DNA from 3 places in the Paraglaciecola sp. 2405UD69-4 genome. Region 2 is predicted to be linked to each of the others. Evidence: predicted binding sites of a transcription regulator. Region 2 holds the regulator's gene; each other region holds the start of a gene.
What was found. Region 2 encodes sigma-54, which starts transcription at its own class of promoters, with help from an activator protein. Its sites were predicted from a motif close to GTTGGCACGNNNNTNGNNT; they were not measured.

Region 1: the regulator sigma-54 is predicted to act here: its motif matches at 1,533-1,551, upstream of nirB (nitrite reductase large subunit NirB).
Region 3: the regulator sigma-54 is predicted to act here: its motif matches at 3,179-3,197, upstream of ACMUMK_RS03995 (formate/nitrite transporter family protein).

The regions. Positions count from the first base shown of each region.
Region 1 is NZ_JBLIXM010000002.1:142,626-148,378, reverse strand. Features, by position in the region: gene nirB (nitrite reductase large subunit NirB) at 1-1,381, opposite strand, end outside; gene ACMUMK_RS07210 (TraB/GumN family protein) at 1,790-2,650, shown strand; gene glp (gephyrin-like molybdotransferase Glp) at 2,774-3,997, shown strand; gene ACMUMK_RS07200 (MATE family efflux transporter) at 4,089-5,438, shown strand; gene ACMUMK_RS07195 (MOSC domain-containing protein) at 5,459-5,753, shown strand, end outside.
Region 2 is NZ_JBLIXM010000003.1:150,945-156,697, forward strand. Features, by position in the region: gene rapZ (RNase adapter RapZ) at 1-794, opposite strand, end outside; gene ptsN (PTS IIA-like nitrogen regulatory protein PtsN) at 791-1,237, opposite strand; gene hpf (ribosome hibernation promoting factor) at 1,270-1,557, opposite strand; gene ACMUMK_RS12870 (RNA polymerase factor sigma-54) at 1,583-3,085, opposite strand; gene lptB (LPS export ABC transporter ATP-binding protein) at 3,141-3,866, opposite strand; gene lptA (lipopolysaccharide transport periplasmic protein LptA) at 3,866-4,414, opposite strand; gene lptC (LPS export ABC transporter periplasmic protein LptC) at 4,377-4,943, opposite strand; gene kdsC (3-deoxy-manno-octulosonate-8-phosphatase KdsC) at 4,940-5,491, opposite strand; gene ACMUMK_RS12895 (KpsF/GutQ family sugar-phosphate isomerase) at 5,494-5,753, opposite strand, start outside.
Region 3 is NZ_JBLIXM010000001.1:882,911-888,663, reverse strand. Features, by position in the region: gene ACMUMK_RS04005 (protein kinase domain-containing protein) at 1-1,641, opposite strand, end outside; gene cynS (cyanase) at 1,674-2,117, opposite strand; gene ACMUMK_RS03995 (formate/nitrite transporter family protein) at 2,213-3,022, opposite strand; gene yghU (glutathione-dependent disulfide-bond oxidoreductase) at 3,448-4,332, opposite strand; gene ACMUMK_RS03985 (S9 family peptidase) at 4,439-5,753, opposite strand, start outside.

The DNA of each region.
Region 1 (5,753 bases), on a different contig from region 2:
CTTTAACTGTACTGACATCACAAGCGCCTTGATCAACAGCTTCGATAATGTCGCCTTTTGAAACATTGTGACAAGAACAAATCGTAGCAGTATCTGGCAGTGCGTCTGGGCCTAAACCAACTGGCGCATCACCACTAGAGGGCAAGATAAGGCTTTCTGGGTTGGCTGGTAACTCAATGTCATTTAACGCGTATTGCAATAAGGTATCGTAGTCACTGGTGTCGCCTATCAATACAGAACCAAGCAATTTCTTTTGCTCGGCATCAATCACTATTTTCTTATAGACTTCATCAGGTTGATTTTCGTATGTGTAACATAGAGAGCCTTCAGTTTTTGCATGGGCATCGCCTATAGAGCCAACTTCTACTCCCATAAGTTTAAGCTTGGTACTCATATCAGCGCCTTGGAAAGTCAAGTCACCACCAATAATATGACTCGCAGCAGCTCTAGCCATAGTGTAACCAGGTGCAACCAAACCAAAGATGAAGTTATTCCAAAGAGCACATTCACCAATTGCATATATGTCTGCATCACTGGTCAAACATTGATCGTTTACGACTATGCCGCCTCTAGGCCCTATTTCAATGTCAAACTCTCTAGCTAAAGCATCTGATGGACGTATACCAGCAGAAAACAAAATCATGTCTGTTTCTAATTCAGTGCCATCTGCGAAAACCATTTTATAGCGGCATACATCACCTTTTTCGATGACTTGAGTGGCTTTTTGAGTATGAACTTGCACCCCAAGATTTTCGATTTTACTACGTAATAAACGTCCACCGCCCACATCAACTTGTACAGCCATGAGTTGCGGTGCAAATTCTACAACGTGAGTTTGTAATCCAGCTTCTTTTAATGCGTTAGCAGCTTCTAGGCCTAATAAACCACCGCCTACTACCACACCCACTTTACTGACAGCAGATGATGCACTGATATTCTCTAAATCTTCAATAGTTCGATAAACCAAACAATGTGGTTGGTCATTTCCAGGGATAGGAGGTACAAATGGGTACGAGCCTGTAGACAAAACTAGCTTGTCGTATTCATAAACATCGCCCGACTCAGTCGTCACTGTTTTTGCCAGTTTATTAATATTGACAACTTTTGCACTTAGGGCAAAGTTAATATTATTCTGCTCGTAATACTCTGGAGTAGTCAAAGCCAATTCTTCAGCAGTCTTTCCGCTGAAATACTCTGATAAATGTACACGGTCATAGGCTAGTCTTGGCTCTGCTGATAAAACCGTAACATCTATTTGGATATCATCATCAGCTTTATTTGCCTTAATTAGTTCATCAACAAAGTAATGGCCAACCATTCCATTACCTACTACCACTACTCGCATTTTTTGTGCGTTATTTGCATTTATCAAACTTGACATCGGGTCACCTCTGGCCTTTTTTGAAACAAAAAAAAAGCCCACGGGTAATTCAAGAGACTTGAACCTGTGGGCTTCTTTGCCGATTTACTTTGCACGCATTTATGAAAAGTAAACGATTGTAAAATAATATTGTGTTTTCCTGTTTTAAACAAAGCACAAAGAATGCCAAAATTAAAACCGCTATTATTCAATAACTTATAAATATTAAACTTAAGTATACAAGGGTTTTCTTTGATAATTTAGTGCAATAGCACCAAATTGGCGCACAAATAGTATGGTTATTGTCGTTCTTAAATTTAATAGCCGACTAATAGCTTGTGAGTTTCAAAAAGTGCATTGGCATATGCTCAATAAAACCAGTATTCTCTGTGTAAATTAAACCTCCCAATAAGTTGGACTAGATTCTACATGACGTTTTTTAGAGCCCTTTTGTCGTTCCTTGGATTAGCCTTTGTATCACAGATCCAGGCAGCTTCTGTTTGGAAAGTATCCTCAGCAAATCATAGTCTATTTATCGCTGGTACTATTCATATTTTAACCCCCGATGATTACCCTTTACCTAAAGAATATGACACGGCCTATCAACTAAGTAGTAAGTTAGTATTTGAGACAGATATGGTAGCAGTGGGCCAACCAGAGTTCGCTCAAAAAATGATGACGACAATGACCTTTAGTGATGGTACCACTATAGATAAGGTGTTAAATGCAGATACCTATCAGGCTTTGTCTGTATTTTTATCCTCAAAAAGTATTCCTATCCAAGCTCTTGCCGACTATAAGCCTGGCATGATCGCTATTACCCTCAGTATGATGGAGTTGCAATCTATGGGATATACCAGTGAAGGCGTTGACGTTTTCTTTTCAAAAAAAGCAACCGCTGATAAAAAGCAACAGGCTTGGCTTGAAACCCCAGACCAACAATTACAGTTTTTAGCGAACATGGGTAATGAAGATCCAAATTTGATGATCGATTATACACTCAAAGATATAAAGACAATGGATACCTCATTTACAAAAATGCATACTGCTTGGCTTAATGGAGATATGGGCACCATGGCTGAGGTAGGGATTTACCCGTTTAAATCTGATTACCCTGCTATCTACGAGGACTTAATTTCCACACGAAATAGCAACTGGTACCCTCAAATCATTTCAATGTTAAAAGATGAGCCCACAGAATTTGTATTAGTAGGCGCATTGCACCTATCTGGCCCTGACGGTATTTTAGCTAAATTGGAAGCCCAGGGTTATAAAATAGAAAAGTTATAAACCTTGTAAATTTAAGAAATATCACAGTGAACTAACTCACTAGTTGGTAGTTTTTTGTCTTTTTCTAGACTTTTGCGATACTCTGCAAATTCACTCAATTAATTTAAATGTAGCAAACTAGTTATGATACAAACCTGCGACGCCCCTGGTCTTTTACCCATAGATATAGCTATCTCAAAAATGCTTGAAAGCATTACACCTGTTAATGAAAGTGAATGGGTAGAGATAGAAAGCGCACTGGGTAGAGTATTGTTCGAAGATGTTACCGCCACTATTAATGTACCTCCTGCAGATAATTCAGCAATGGATGGTTACGCGTTACGTAGTAACGATTTAGATAATACTAAGCAGCTTACACTTGTAGGCACCGCCCTAGCAGGCTCTCCTTATGATAGGCAGGTTTTAAAAGGTGAATGCGTTAGGATAATGACAGGCGCTATCATTCCAGCTGGCGCAGATTCTGTAATGATGCAAGAAAACACTCAAAAAACAGGTGATCAAGTCACCTTTTTACAAAAACCAAGTGCTGGCAATAGTATTCGTAAAGCTGGTGAAGACATTAAAAGTGGCCAAGTCATACTAACTAAAGGAACTAAGATAACGGCTGCATCCTTAGCCTTACTTGCTTCAATTGGCATACCAGAAGTTAGGGTTGTGCGGCCTATTAAAGTGGCAATCATAGCGACAGGAGACGAACTCACGCCAGTTGGGCAGACGTTAACTAAGGGTGCAATATTTGAAAGTAACCGCTATGCCTTAACAGCGCTCCTTAAGTCCTTTGCTGTAGAGGTCTTTGATTTTGGAATTATTAAAGACAACAAACAAGAATTAAGAACCACATTTGCCCAAGCGGGCGAGCACTGCGACCTGGTATTATCTTGCGGTGGGGTTTCCGTTGGAGAAGCCGACTACGTTAAAGATATACTGGATGAACTTGGCAGTATTAATTTTTGGAAGGTTGCGATTAAACCTGGAAAACCTTTTGCGTTCGGTAAATTAAAAGACGCTTGGTTTTGTGGCTTACCAGGTAACCCTGTTTCCTCTTATGTGACTTTTGAAACTTTAGTGACGCCACTTCTAGAATATATTTGTGGTGAAAAACCTAAGTCTCGCCCCTATTTTTTAGCAAAAGCGGCTTGCACTATTTATAAGCGACCAGGACGAGCTGATTTCCAAAGAGGGATTTTTTACCGAGATGAAGTAACTGATGAGCTTCTAGTGAAACCAAATGGTAAACAAGGCTCGGGTATTATGAGTTCTATTGCCAATGCAAACTGTTATATACTGCTTAGCCAAGATTCAAGTAATATTGAGCAAGGTGAGACAGTCAAAATTCAACCTTTTTAACCTTCAAATATCGCCGAATTACCAAAGTTTTTTAAGGGTTTCATTATAAATGAAGCCCAAAGCGTTGCAGTAATAAATTAAAGAGACAGTAGTGGCATTTAAACAAGAACTTAAAACTATTATCCAACTTGCTTGGCCGCTATTAATTGCGCAAATTACCCAAACCCTTATGGGGGTTTCTGATACTGTAATGGCAGGAAGATACTCAGCCACCGATATGGCAGCTGTTGCAATAGGCTTTGGGTTTACTTTCCCTATTCTTGTGTTTATTCAAGGGATTACTTTAGCTCTTCCCCCCATGATTTCCCGCTTTAATGGCTCAAAACAAATAGATAAAGTAGCGAACGCCACACAACAAATGATTTGGTTAGCGTTGACCATATCTGTTTTTGCGCTGTTGTTTTCATTGGTATTTGAACCACTATTAGATCTGGTAAACATGGATGCCCAGTTAAGGGAAATAAGCGTCGATTACATCCAATATGTACTTTACTCGATGCCTGCCTTTGCGGTTTACCAAGCACTTCGTAACTATTGCGAAGGTTTGTCAATAACCAAACCTAGCATGCTAATAATGGTCATAGGTTTATTGGTTAATATTCCTGCTAACTATATTCTTATATACGGTAAATTCGGATTGCCAGAGTTAGGAGGTGCCGGTTGTGGTATCGCTACTGGTTTAGTGTTTTGCGCTATGCTTTTTACAACTTGGTTGTACACATTAAAATCAAGCAAGTTAGCTAAGTTTAATCTGTACCAAAAAATTTACTCCCCTCGCCTAACTGATATGGTTGCTAGCTTTAAATTGGGACTACCTATCGCGTTAACGATATTGTTTGAGGTGACCTTGTTTGCTGCTGTACCTATTTTGTTAGCGCCATTTGGCCCTACAATTGTGGCATCACATCAAATTGCACTTAATTTTTCAGCATTAATGTTTATGATCCCCCTGAGCATTGGGATTACTACCAGCATACGTATCGGTTTTTTATTGGGTGAACAAAACCCTCGGCAAGCCAAATTAGCCATTAAATGCGCCTTTACCTTAGGGTTCTGTACCTCTGCTTTTGCAGCCTTAACAACTGTCATACTAAGAGTTCCTATTTCGCAGTTATATAGTATCGACCCTTTAGTAATAGACTTGGCTTCTAGCCTATTATTGTTTGCAGCTATGTTTCAATTTTCAGATGCAATTCAAGTTATTTCTGGTCACGCACTGCGTGGCTATAAGGATACAGCAGCTATGTTCTATCTGAGCTTCATATCTTATTGGGGCGTAGGTATGACAATAGGTTGTATTTTGGGATTAACCGACTGGATTGTACCTAAAATGGCTGCAGCTGGCTTTTGGATTGGCTTCATAAGTGGTTTGACAACAGCAGCAGTTTTACTCGGTTTAAGGCTAAAATATATTCAAAAACAAGAGCACATTTTAGGTTAACAGCAAAAATTGGAGTTGCCATGCAATTACTTGGTATCGCTATACGTAAACAATCAAAAGCACCTATGGAATGTATACCTCAAGCAATGCTCACTAGAGTTGCCGGTGTTGATGGTGACTTTAGGGGTAAACCGGGTAAGCGCCAAGTAACAGTATTAAGTAAAGAGCAATGGGAAATAAGCTGCAAAGAGCTAGCAACTTCACTGCCTTGGACTATTCGGCGCTCAAACCTCTTGGTATCTGGCATTACCTTTAATGAAGACATGGTTGGCCAACAAATAAAAATAGGCCATCTAAGACTCTTAATTACCCGAG
Region 2 (5,753 bases):
AATGCTTTCGCAAGGGTTTCTGCCACGTAAACTGAGCGATGTTGTCCACCTGTACAGCCAATGGCAATGGTGACATAGCTACGGTTGTTTCTTTCTAAGTGGGGGAGCCAAGTGGATATTAGATTTTGAATTTGCCAAATAAACTTAGTCACGATTGGCTGTGAGCCTAGAAAAATTTGTACTGGGGCATCTAAACCTGTGAGATGTTTTAGATCTGGCTCCCAATGGGGATTGGGTAAAAATCGCCCGTCAAACATATAGTCGGCATCTTTTGGTGTTCCATATTTAAATCCAAAAGATTCAAATACCAATACTAACCTTGAACTCTTTTTGCCTAAAATCCTTTCTCGCACTAGTTCTGCTAACTGATGTATCGATAATTGGTCTGTATCTAAATATAAATCAGCTCGCTCAGCGATAGGGGCAAGCAGTTGGCTTTCTGCCTGAATTGCAGCGGATAAGGATTTATTTTGTTTTGATAATGGGTGTAATCGTCTTGTTTCGCTGAAGCGTTTTATTAGAATATCGTCGCTGGCATCAAGGTAAAGAATGGTCACATCCCAAGATTCCGGTAGATAGTTAAGAATTTCTACTAGTTCATTTGGATCTTTAGGGAGGTTTCGAACATCAATGCTAACAGCTACTTGTTGGTATTCATCTACTACCGTGTGAATTAATGTGGGGAGCAGATTAACTGGGATATTATCGACGCAATAATACCCAAGGTCTTCTAGAGATCTTAGTACTACAGACTTGCCAGAGCCAGAGCGACCACTAGTAATGATAAGTTTCATTCGACTACAGCCTTGAATAGTTCTTCGTCTGTAGTGGCGGCACGCATCATTTTCAGCGTTTCTTTATTTGTTAGTTTTTCGGCAATTGCCGATAAAGTACCAAGGTGTTCTGAAGCTTTATCTGTGGGAACTAATATTGCAAAAAAAACATCAACAGGAGCATTGTCTATAGCTTCATAGTTGATAGGCGTTTCGCTGGTAACAACTATTGCAATCACCTCTTCTAGATTTTCAAGGCGCCCATGGGGTAAAGCTATGCCATTGCCAATCCCTGTGCTACCCATTTTTTCTCGGCACATAAGGCAAGATAAAATGGTGGCTTGATCTATTTCTAGTAAGTGTTGACTAGCAATATCACTGATATGTTCCAGGATTCTTTTTTTACTTGCTCCCTGAACTGCACACAAGGTGCAGTCAGGGTGAAGGATATCTTTAATTTCCATTGGCATATTCTAATTGTTGTAAGGAATTTAAGTTAGTGGCGTTGTAGCTTTTCCTTGTACTTTAACACCTGTCTATCGAGCTTATCTATTAATCCATCTATCGCAGCATACATATCAGAATGTTCTGATGTTGCGAATACTTCAGTACCACTGAGGTGCAAAGTTGCCTCTGCTTTTTGGGTTAGCTTTTCTACATTTAAAATGACGTGTACGTTATTGATATGATCGAAATGCCGTTCCAACTTAGTGAATTTGGTGTCGACGTAGTTCTTCAAAGAATCTGTAATATCTACATGATGACCGGTAAGGTTAATTTGCATATCGCCTTTTCCTTCTTTAATGCGCCTATAGTAGGCTCTTACGTTGATTTGACGGGGGTATCATTAAGGACTCCCGATATTTTGCTATTGTCCGCCGCGCGACCATTATGCCTTGGTCGGCCAACAATTGAGCAATTTTACTATCACTTAGTGGTTTACTGGGCATTTCTGCTGCGACTAGCTTCTTAATTAAAGCGCGTATAGCCGTAGAAGAACATTCGCCACCTGTTTCTGTGGCAACGTGGCTTGAGAAGAAATATTTAAGCTCAAAGATACCACGTGGTGTGTGCATATACTTTTGAGTAGTAACTCGTGAAATGGTGGATTCATGCATGTCGACCATTTCGGCAACATCATTTAACACCATAGGTTTCATCATTTCTGGACCATGCTCGAAAAACCCCATTTGCTGCTGAACTATGCAATTAGAGACTTTAAGTAGGGTGTCGTTACGACTTTCAACACTTTTTATAAACCATTTAGCTTCTTGGAGATGCGAGCGAATAAACTGACTGTCAGTTGAGCTTTTTACACTCTTGCTCATGGCCGCATATTGCTGATTTACATTAAGTTTTGGTAAGCTGTCTGGGTTGAGCTCTACTGTCCATCGGCCGTTCTTTTTGGCAACCGATACATCTGGAATTACGTATTCAGATTCACCAGTAACTATGGCTGTTCCTGGTCTTGGGTTGAGAGTTTGTAGTAAGCGCATTGCTTCACGTAATTCGTCTTCTTTCATGCGGGTTTTGCGCATTAAGGTTCGATAATCTTTACTACCAATGAGATCACAATAGTCGGTGATCAACATCTTGGCTTCTTCTAACCAAGGTGTATCAGGAGAAAATTGGTTTAGTTGAATAAGTAAACACTCTTGTGCGCTTCTCGCACCTGAGCCAATTGGATCAAACATCTGAATACGCTTTAACACGACTTCAACTTCATCCAACTCTATTTCTTCATCGTCCATGCTGGCTAGCACTTCTTCTGTACTTATCGTTAAATAACCAGCTTCGTCAATAGAGTCAATGATGGCCATTGCTATGGCGACATCTGTTTCACTGAAGTGAGTGAGGCGCATTTGCCACAGCAGGTGGTCTTGAATATTGTCTGTGGTTTCCCCTTGAAACACAGGTTCATCATCACTGGCTGAGCCTGAACTCGATGAGGATGATGTTGGAGCTGGGGCAGATGATGCACTTAGGTATTCGTCCCAAGTGCTGTCTAAAGGTAAATCTTCAGGGATATCATTATTTTGCAGAGCATCGCCAGCTTCTACGCTGTCAACGTTGACTTCTTGTTGCTCGCTTAATTTCTCTGCTGAGTCAGCAGAGTGGTTGGTTTCAAGTGCTTTATCGCCACTGGCATTGTCGTGTTGCTCTTCAACTTCAAGTAATGGATTTGAATCAAGGGCTTCTTGAATTTCAGTTTGCAAATCCAAAGTAGACAACTGCAACAGCTTGATAGCTTGCTGCAACTGAGGTGTCATTGTGAGCTGTTGGCTAAATTTTAACTGTAAAGAGGGTTTCATTCACTTCTTATATTTAATGTAATGTGTTTATCAGCCGAGTTAACGTATGTGCTAACTATAGCCTGAATTGTTCACCTAGGTATACATCTCTTACACGTTGATCACTTAAAACATCTTCCGCCGTACCCGACGCAATTAATTCACCGTGACTAACAATGTAAGCTTTTTCGCATACATCCAAGGTTTCCCGTACATTGTGGTCTGTTATTAAAACACCTAAACCACGGTCTCGTAAATGTTGAATTATGACTTTAATATCGTTAACTGATATAGGATCAACCCCTGCAAAAGGTTCATCTAAAAGTATAAAATCAGGATCTGCTGCTAGTGCTCTTGCTATTTCTACTCGGCGTCTTTCGCCACCTGATAAGCTCATTCCTAGACTATTACGAATATGATTGATATTGAATTCATCTAGTAGCGCGTCTGCTTGTTGTTCCCTTTGTTCTTTAGACAATTCTTTTCTAGTCTGCAATATTGCCATTAGGTTTTGGTATACAGTGAGCTTTCTAAATATTGATGCTTCCTGTGGAAGATAACCTATACCTTGCCTAGCACGCACATGCATGGGCTGTAAGGTTAATTCTTGTTGATCAATATAAATGTCACCTTTATCTAAAGGTACTAAACCTACAATCATATAAAAAGTGGTAGTTTTTCCCGCACCATTTGGCCCAAGTAAACCAACTATTTGCCCGGTTGAAACCTCTAGGCTAACGTCCCGTACTACTTGTCGAGACTTGTATGATTTTGCTAAATGGCTAGCTTTTAATAAGGCCATTAAGGTTGTTTATCCTGTTGTTTTTTTGCGTTTGACTTTTCTTTGGAGACGGGCTGAAAAGTTGTAATGACTGGCACGCTGCCTTGTTCGTCACCTTGAGCAATAATTTGTTCAAGTTCCATATTAAACACAATAGATTCACCTTTCACGCTACTTGCATTTTGTTCAATCTGCGCTCCACCTGACAAAGACAGTGCACGTGACTCACGCTTATATTCAATTCTGTTCGCTTTTGCGGTGACAATACTGCCGTCTTCTTGTTGTTGGGAGTACTCTGCTGGATTGCCCGTGGCAATGAATATTTCTTTGCCGTCTCCAGCACTTGCATCAATCTCTAATTCATCAGCTTTAAGCTCTAACGAGCCTTGTTTTATCACAACATTCCCTTCATGGAATGCTTTTTTAGCGATCCCGTCTGCTTGCTGATATAAAGAAGACAATTCAATCTTTTGATTAAAGTCATCTTTGCCGGCTACACTCTGCGCTGAAAATAGCAACGCAGCCAGTAAGCTAGCGTGACGCAGTAGGTTGATATACGGTTTTGACATGGTTAAGTAACTCGTATTTTTGGGTTTCTAAGTTTGCGGTAAAACCATTGCTATTAATGACATAGTTCGGGCCAATAATCTCTACAGCCTGATCAGAATACATGGTCTTATCTGTTAAGTTTACTTCGATAAAGTTAGTGCGAATAGTTTGTACATAGCCTTCTTCACTTAAGCTCGTCACTTTTACGTCTGTTTCAAATTGTAACCTTTGATCTTCGTATAGCGTCCCTTCTTTTGCGTCTACTTGCCAAGAATGTAACGTTTGAGCATATAACAAATAACTTGGTTCCTTGAAAAGTGTGAAGCCTAGTAAGTCATAATTCTCCATTTTTTCAGCATATACCTGATGGTTAATCTGCCCAAACTTGTCGTACAAAGTGCTCTTCATTTTATTGGCTTGATAGTTTGGTATCCAAGCTTCTTCAGTTTCGGGTAAGTTTTCTATTTTTTCCTGTTCTAGCCAAGCAGGTAAACTCAGTCCTAAGGCAAGGCTAAACAAAACCAATATACAAATCGTTAGGCGGCTCATACGCTAGCGCCATGAATATTGGTAAGTTGCCCTTTAGTTAGCAGGATTAAATCACACACTTCTCGAACAGCGCCAAATCCACCTTTCGTTTGTGTAACATAATCTGCAGTGCTTGCCACTAATGGGTGACCGTCATTGACACAGATATTTAGGCTTGCTGCATTGAACATCCCCATATCTGGCATATCGTCACCAATGGCAGCGGTTTGTTCGGCTTTTATGCCTAACTCTAATTGTAAGGCTTCAAGTGCAGGTTGTTTATCTTCACAGCCTTGCAATATATGTTTTACACCTAAGGCTGTCATTCTGGTTTCAACCATTTTAGATTTGCGGCCAGTAATCACAACCACATGAATTCCTATGTTCAAGAGAGCTTTGACCCCGTAGCCATCTCGGGTATGGAAAGCTTTTAATTCTTCGCCGTTTTGGCCCATGTATATACGACCATCTGAAAATACTCCATCTACATCACAGGCTAATAATTTAATTTCTGAGAGCTTTTCAAATAGTTGTTTTTCTACTTTTCCGTAGGGTGTTTCGATTGTCATGGTTAAATTATTCCAGCTTGAAGTAGTAGTTGCATATTTATTGCGCCCACAGGTATGCCTTCTTTGTTTGTGACAAATAATGAATTAATCTTGTGTTTTTGCATTAATTTCAATACTTCTGCAGCCAACATTTCCGAAGAGGCAGTGATGCTGTTTTTTGTCATAATGTCTTTAATGGCAACCTTATGTACGTCTATTTTATTGTCTAATACTCGCCTTAGGTCACCATCAGTGAAAATGCCCAGTAGCTTTCCAGATGCAT
Region 3 (5,753 bases), on a different contig from region 2:
CGGCTTAGTTTTACTTAAAAAGCTTTTACTAGGTTGGCTTAAATCAAAAATGAATTCTGATAATTCTTGATAACGTTTATAAGGGTTTGGGTGTAGCGCTTTTCTCAAGGTGTCATCTACCCAGGCTGGAATTTCTCTTTCATCATGCAGGGCTGATTGATAGTGTAATTTTTTCTGAGCTGATTTAGTTCGAGCTAGAGAAGCTTTAATTCCATAGGGTAACTTACCAGTTAACATCTGGTAGGTGATAACAGCTAAAGAAAACAAATCCGATTTAGAAGTGCCCACTTCACCTAAAAAATACTCTGGGGCTGTGTATTGCACCGTCCCTAAAATACTGTCATGCTCAATTGACTGTGTCATTTCCATTAGGCCGGCCACTTTAGTTGAGCCAAAATCAATTATTTTTACCACTCCCGCCTTATCTATCATGATATTTTCTGGGCGTATATCTTGGTGCAACATTTCTAAGCGGTGGAAGGCTTGCAATCCAGTGGCGATTTGCGCAACTATTTCCCTAACACTTTGTAAACTAGGTTTAGGGTTATCACGCATCCATTGCGTAAGAGTTTGCCCCTCAATATATTCAAAAGCCGTAAACAAAAAATGGCGTTTGCGCGTAACCTCACATGGTTTAAGCACATGAGCACTGCTTATACGCTTGGCAATCCACTCCTCCATTGAAAATCGTTCGAGGTGAGAAGGCTCATCTTTTAAATCTATGGATGGCGCCTTTATCACCACAGGTAAACTAGACTCTCCCATTAAATCTTCAGCTAAATAAACGTGGCTGCGACTAGTTGAGTACAATACTCGTAATATTTTAAATCCATCAAATTCTTCTCTCACATCCATAACCGGAGGAAAAGGTAACTCAGTGAGCTCTTTAATACGCTCAATAGCATCTTGGCTGGGTAGGCCATCGACTCTTATAACTTGTACACTGAGATTATCATCGCTACCCTCACTTAACGCATAATCAGCTATTTTAGCAGCAGCTTCGTCTAAGTTGTCGGCATTTAAGCCAACAATCTCGTACATTAGGTCTTTATCCACACACTCATAAACGCCATCGGTAGCCAGTATAAAAACATCACCAGTTTCTAGTTGAAGAGAGCTATGATCTAATTCTAGTTGGCGAAACATGCCCATTGCACGGCTTAAATAGCTTTGCTCATTAGAAACCCAAGTACGATGGTCTTCAGTTAATACACTTGCATTACCATCACGAAAGTGAAAAATACGGCTATCACCAATATGAAAAGTATAAGCTGTGTTAGATTTAATAACTAAGGCACTTAAGGTACAAACATAGCCCTTATTTTTATCAAATCTATGTTCGCTTTTTTCAGTTTGAGAGTGTAACCAAGTGTTGTTTGCGGTAAGTACCCGCTCTGCAGACTTTTTAACGGACCAGGTTTCAGAAGTGCAATAATAATCTTCTAATAAACTTCTAACTGAAGATTCACTGGCAATATGACTAACGTCGCTACTGCTTATACCATCTGCGATAGCAGCAACAATTCCTTTAGTGGATAGCTGGGGCTCTGAAGGCACCATCACACCATAAAAATCCTGATTTACAGCTTTGCGGCCTTTGTCAGAATACTGCCCAACCGATACAACTAATTGACTGGGCATGGTGTGAGGCTCCTTACTATTTACACTATAATTTAATAACTTTTATAAGGTAAAAACTTACCTGTCATGGTGATTTTAACTCTATCACCTTTTGGATCTTCCTTGCGGCTTAAGTCCATATCAAAATCGATTGCACTCATTATCCCATCGCCAAACTCTTCATGAATTAGCGCTTTAAACGTTGTGCCATAAACATTAACCAACTCATAAAATCTATAAATAAGTGGATCTGTTGGCACTGCTGTAGGCAGGGAGCCTTTATAAGGTACCACTTGCAACTGTGCAACAGCTGCAGGAGGTAAGTCTAGTAGCTCACCTACGGTTGCTGCCTGCTCAGCTGTTAATGTCATTTGACCTAACAAAGCTGCGGTAGTCCACTCTTTACTCTGACCTACTGCTTCAGCTAGTTGTGGCCAAGTTAGGTTCTTAATTTGTTTTTGTAAAACAATGAGTTCGGTAACTTGATTACGGTCCATAATATTACTCACTTTTTAGTAAATAAAAAATGATACTTGCTATGAGTAAAACAGGCTGTTGAACTGAATTAACTATAGCAAGCACCAAAGGGAAATTAAGCGTTACGGGCTTTACTTTCACGAACATGAGTGAAGTAAATAGGTAAACCTACAAGTAAAAATCCACCAGCAAGGTTACCTAAAGCAGTAGGGATTTCATTCCAGATAAAGTAATCACTTATCTCAAATGCTCCACCCATTATCATAGAGAATGGGAACAAGAACATGTTTACAATTGAGTGCTCAAATACCATAAAGAAGAACAGCATGATTGGCATCCACATAGCAGCCATTTTAGCGCCAGCAGAAGTAGAGATCATAGCGCCAACTACGCCCATAGATACCATCCAGTTACATAACATGCCGCGGATAAAGATAGTAAACCAACCACCTAAACCTTGCTCTTTATAGCCTAAGGTTCTTGACTCACCGATTGACGATACTTTTTCAGCAATGATACCGCCATCAATCTGATAACCATAAGTTAAAATGAAAGACGCAAAAAATGCTGTCGTTAATGCACCTGCAAAGTTTCCACAAAAAACTAATCCCCAGTTACGCAGCATACCTTGAATAGTACAACCAGGTCTTTTGTCAATAACGGCAAGAGGTACTAATGTAAATACCCCAGTTAATAAGTCATATTTCATCAAGTACAGCATGATAAAGCCAACAGGAAAAAGTACAGCTCCAAGTATTGGACTGCCTGTTTTTATAATCACGGTAATTGCGAAAAACGCTGCTAGAGCTAAGATTGCTCCAGCCATAAAGGCTCTAACAAGTGTATCTTTGGTAGACATGAAAATTTTCTGTTCACCAGCATCTACCATTTTGGTAGCAAATTCTTTGGGTTCTAAGTAAGACATTCTCAACTCCTGATTTTTATTTTTAAGTTTAATGTGTGATTTTTAGCAAAAAAAAACGTCCATAAACTCACTAGCGCTAGCTAATGAACTTATGGACGTCGTTATCCTGTGAATCTTTTATTTTAAGCCACTATTGGCTTTGATTCAGATTTACCAAAGCAAAGTTTGGGCCAATCACTTTTTTTATAATAAAATTGGCGTTTAAAGCCAATACAAATAGGCACTCCCGGTTAAACAATCCCCCAAATAAACGCCAACTAATCTAAAAAGAATAAATGCCACAGATCAAAAATAGTTCATAACGCACCTCAAAAGTGCGCAGTTTTTAAACACAACATTTCTATTTAATTAAGAAAGTAGAAAAAGGAAGCTTTACTATAGAAAAACTATGCCCCATAAAATATGGGGCAAATAGGCAGGAACAATTATAGGGTTTTAACTCCCTCTCCCTCCATTTTGTCTTGGGTTTTATTTTCAAAATCACTAGCATCATTGCGCTGGTGTAACTGCTCGGCTGGATCTCCCCAGGTTCTGTTAACCATTTTCCCTCTTTTAACAGCTGCTCTGGCATCAATTTGCTTAGCCCAGCGAACGACATTCTTATAGGTGTCGACTTGTAAAAACTCTGCTGCATCGTAGAGTTTGCCAAGCACTAAAACACCATACCAAGGCCAAATAGCCATATCGGCTATGGTGTACTCATCACCACAGATAAATTCGTTATCAGCTAATTGTCGGTCTAAAACATCTAGTTGGCGTTTAATTTCCATAGCATAACGGTTAATCGGGTATTCGTATTTTTCTGGCGCATAAGCGTAAAAGTGTCCAAAGCCACCTCCTAGCATAGGCGCACTGCCCATTTGCCAAAACAACCAAGATAAACACTCTGGCTTTCTAGCTGGATCACTAGGTAAAAAGGCATTAAATTTTTCAGCTAGGTACAACAGAATAGCCCCAGATTCAAAAACACGAGTAGGAGGCGAGGTGCTGTTGTCCATAAGTGCGGGGATTTTTGAATTAGGGTTAATATCGACAAAGTCACTACCAAATTGATCACCCTCCATAATATTTACTATGTAGGCGTCGTACTCAGCATCTTTAATACCAGCAGCCAATAACTCTTCTAACATCACGGTAACCTTTACACCATTGGGCGTAGCTAATGAATGTAACTGTAAAGGATGCTTACCAACTGGTAAGGTTTTATCATGGGTAGCACCTGCTATAGGGCGATTGATATTGGCAAATTTACCGCCACTACTCGCATCCCATGTCCAAACTTTAGGGGGGGTGTAACTTTTATTAGTCATAAAATTCTTTTTCCTCATAGTGCTATAAGGCAAACCTTGGTTTGCCACAGACTGTGGTTATTTTTATATTAGAACGATGACACCTTCGAATAATTCCATAAAAACATTATTCTTTTATGCCATGTGCCAAAAGCGTGAATGCGTATTCTTCTGCTGAGTCTTTTAATTGTACATATCGCCCTGTATTAGAAAAATGTCCAGCACCCATATTCATGCGCATGACTAACAGGTTTTTATCAGTTTTTGTGGCTCGTAATTTAGCTGTCCATTTGGCAGGCTCCCAATAGGTCACTCTAGGATCATTTAAGCCACCGGTGACAAACATAGGAGGATAGGCTTTCGCCTCTATATTATCGTAGGGTGAATAACTCTTTATATATTCAAAAGAAGCTTTACTAGTAATTGGATTGCCCCACTCACTCCACTCTGGCGGCGTTAAAGGTAAGCTTGCATCTAACATAGTATTTAATACATCAACAAAAGGTACGCCTAGCTTAACCGAACGCCAAAGCTCAGGCGCTTGATTTACCACAGCGCCCATTAACTCGCCACCCGCACTGCGCCCGCTAATAGAGATATTTCCTTTGGCCACATAATTTTTGTCAATCAAAAACTGCGCTACATCCACAAAGTCATTAAAAGTGTTTTGTCGTTTAGTTAGCTTGCCATCTAAATACCATTGATATCCCATTTCATCACCGCCTCTGACGTGGGCAATAGCAAAGGCAAAACCACGGTCGAGTAAACTTAATGTGTTTGGCACAAAGGTAGGCTCCATGCCTATTGCATATGCGCCATAACCATATAAATACATAGGCTGGCTAGCATCTTTTTTAAACCCCTTTTTGTAAACAATAGAAACAGGTACCTCAACCCCATCTCTGGCTGGAGCCATCAGCCTTTCGGTGTAATATTGAGTTTTATCATAACCCGAAGGTATCTCTTTAATTTTTCTAAGGGTCAAGGCTCTGCTAGCTATATCAAAATCATAGACACTCTCTGGGGTGATCAAAGACTCATATGTAATACGCACATGTTGCTGATTAAATTCAGGATTATGGCTTAACCTAACACAGGCTACTTTTTCAGGAAGTGGGATATCAAATCCAGGTTTGTCGTAAGGCAAAATACTTAATGACTGTATACCTTTTACACTGTTTGATACTGCTACAAAGTCTTTAAAAACTTGAAAACCTGTAAGGTATTTATCATCTGAACCAGCGATAAAGTCTTGCCAACTTTCATATTTTGGGTCGAGGTCACTTACTTTAGCAAGTCTAAAGTTGGTATGAGTATCGTTACTTAATAGATAAAAGAATCCATTACCATGATCCACCTCTAACAAGAACTTTTGTTCACGCTTACTTAGATACTCAGGGGCTTTAGTTAAATCATCTAAATCATACACCAAGGATTCAGTC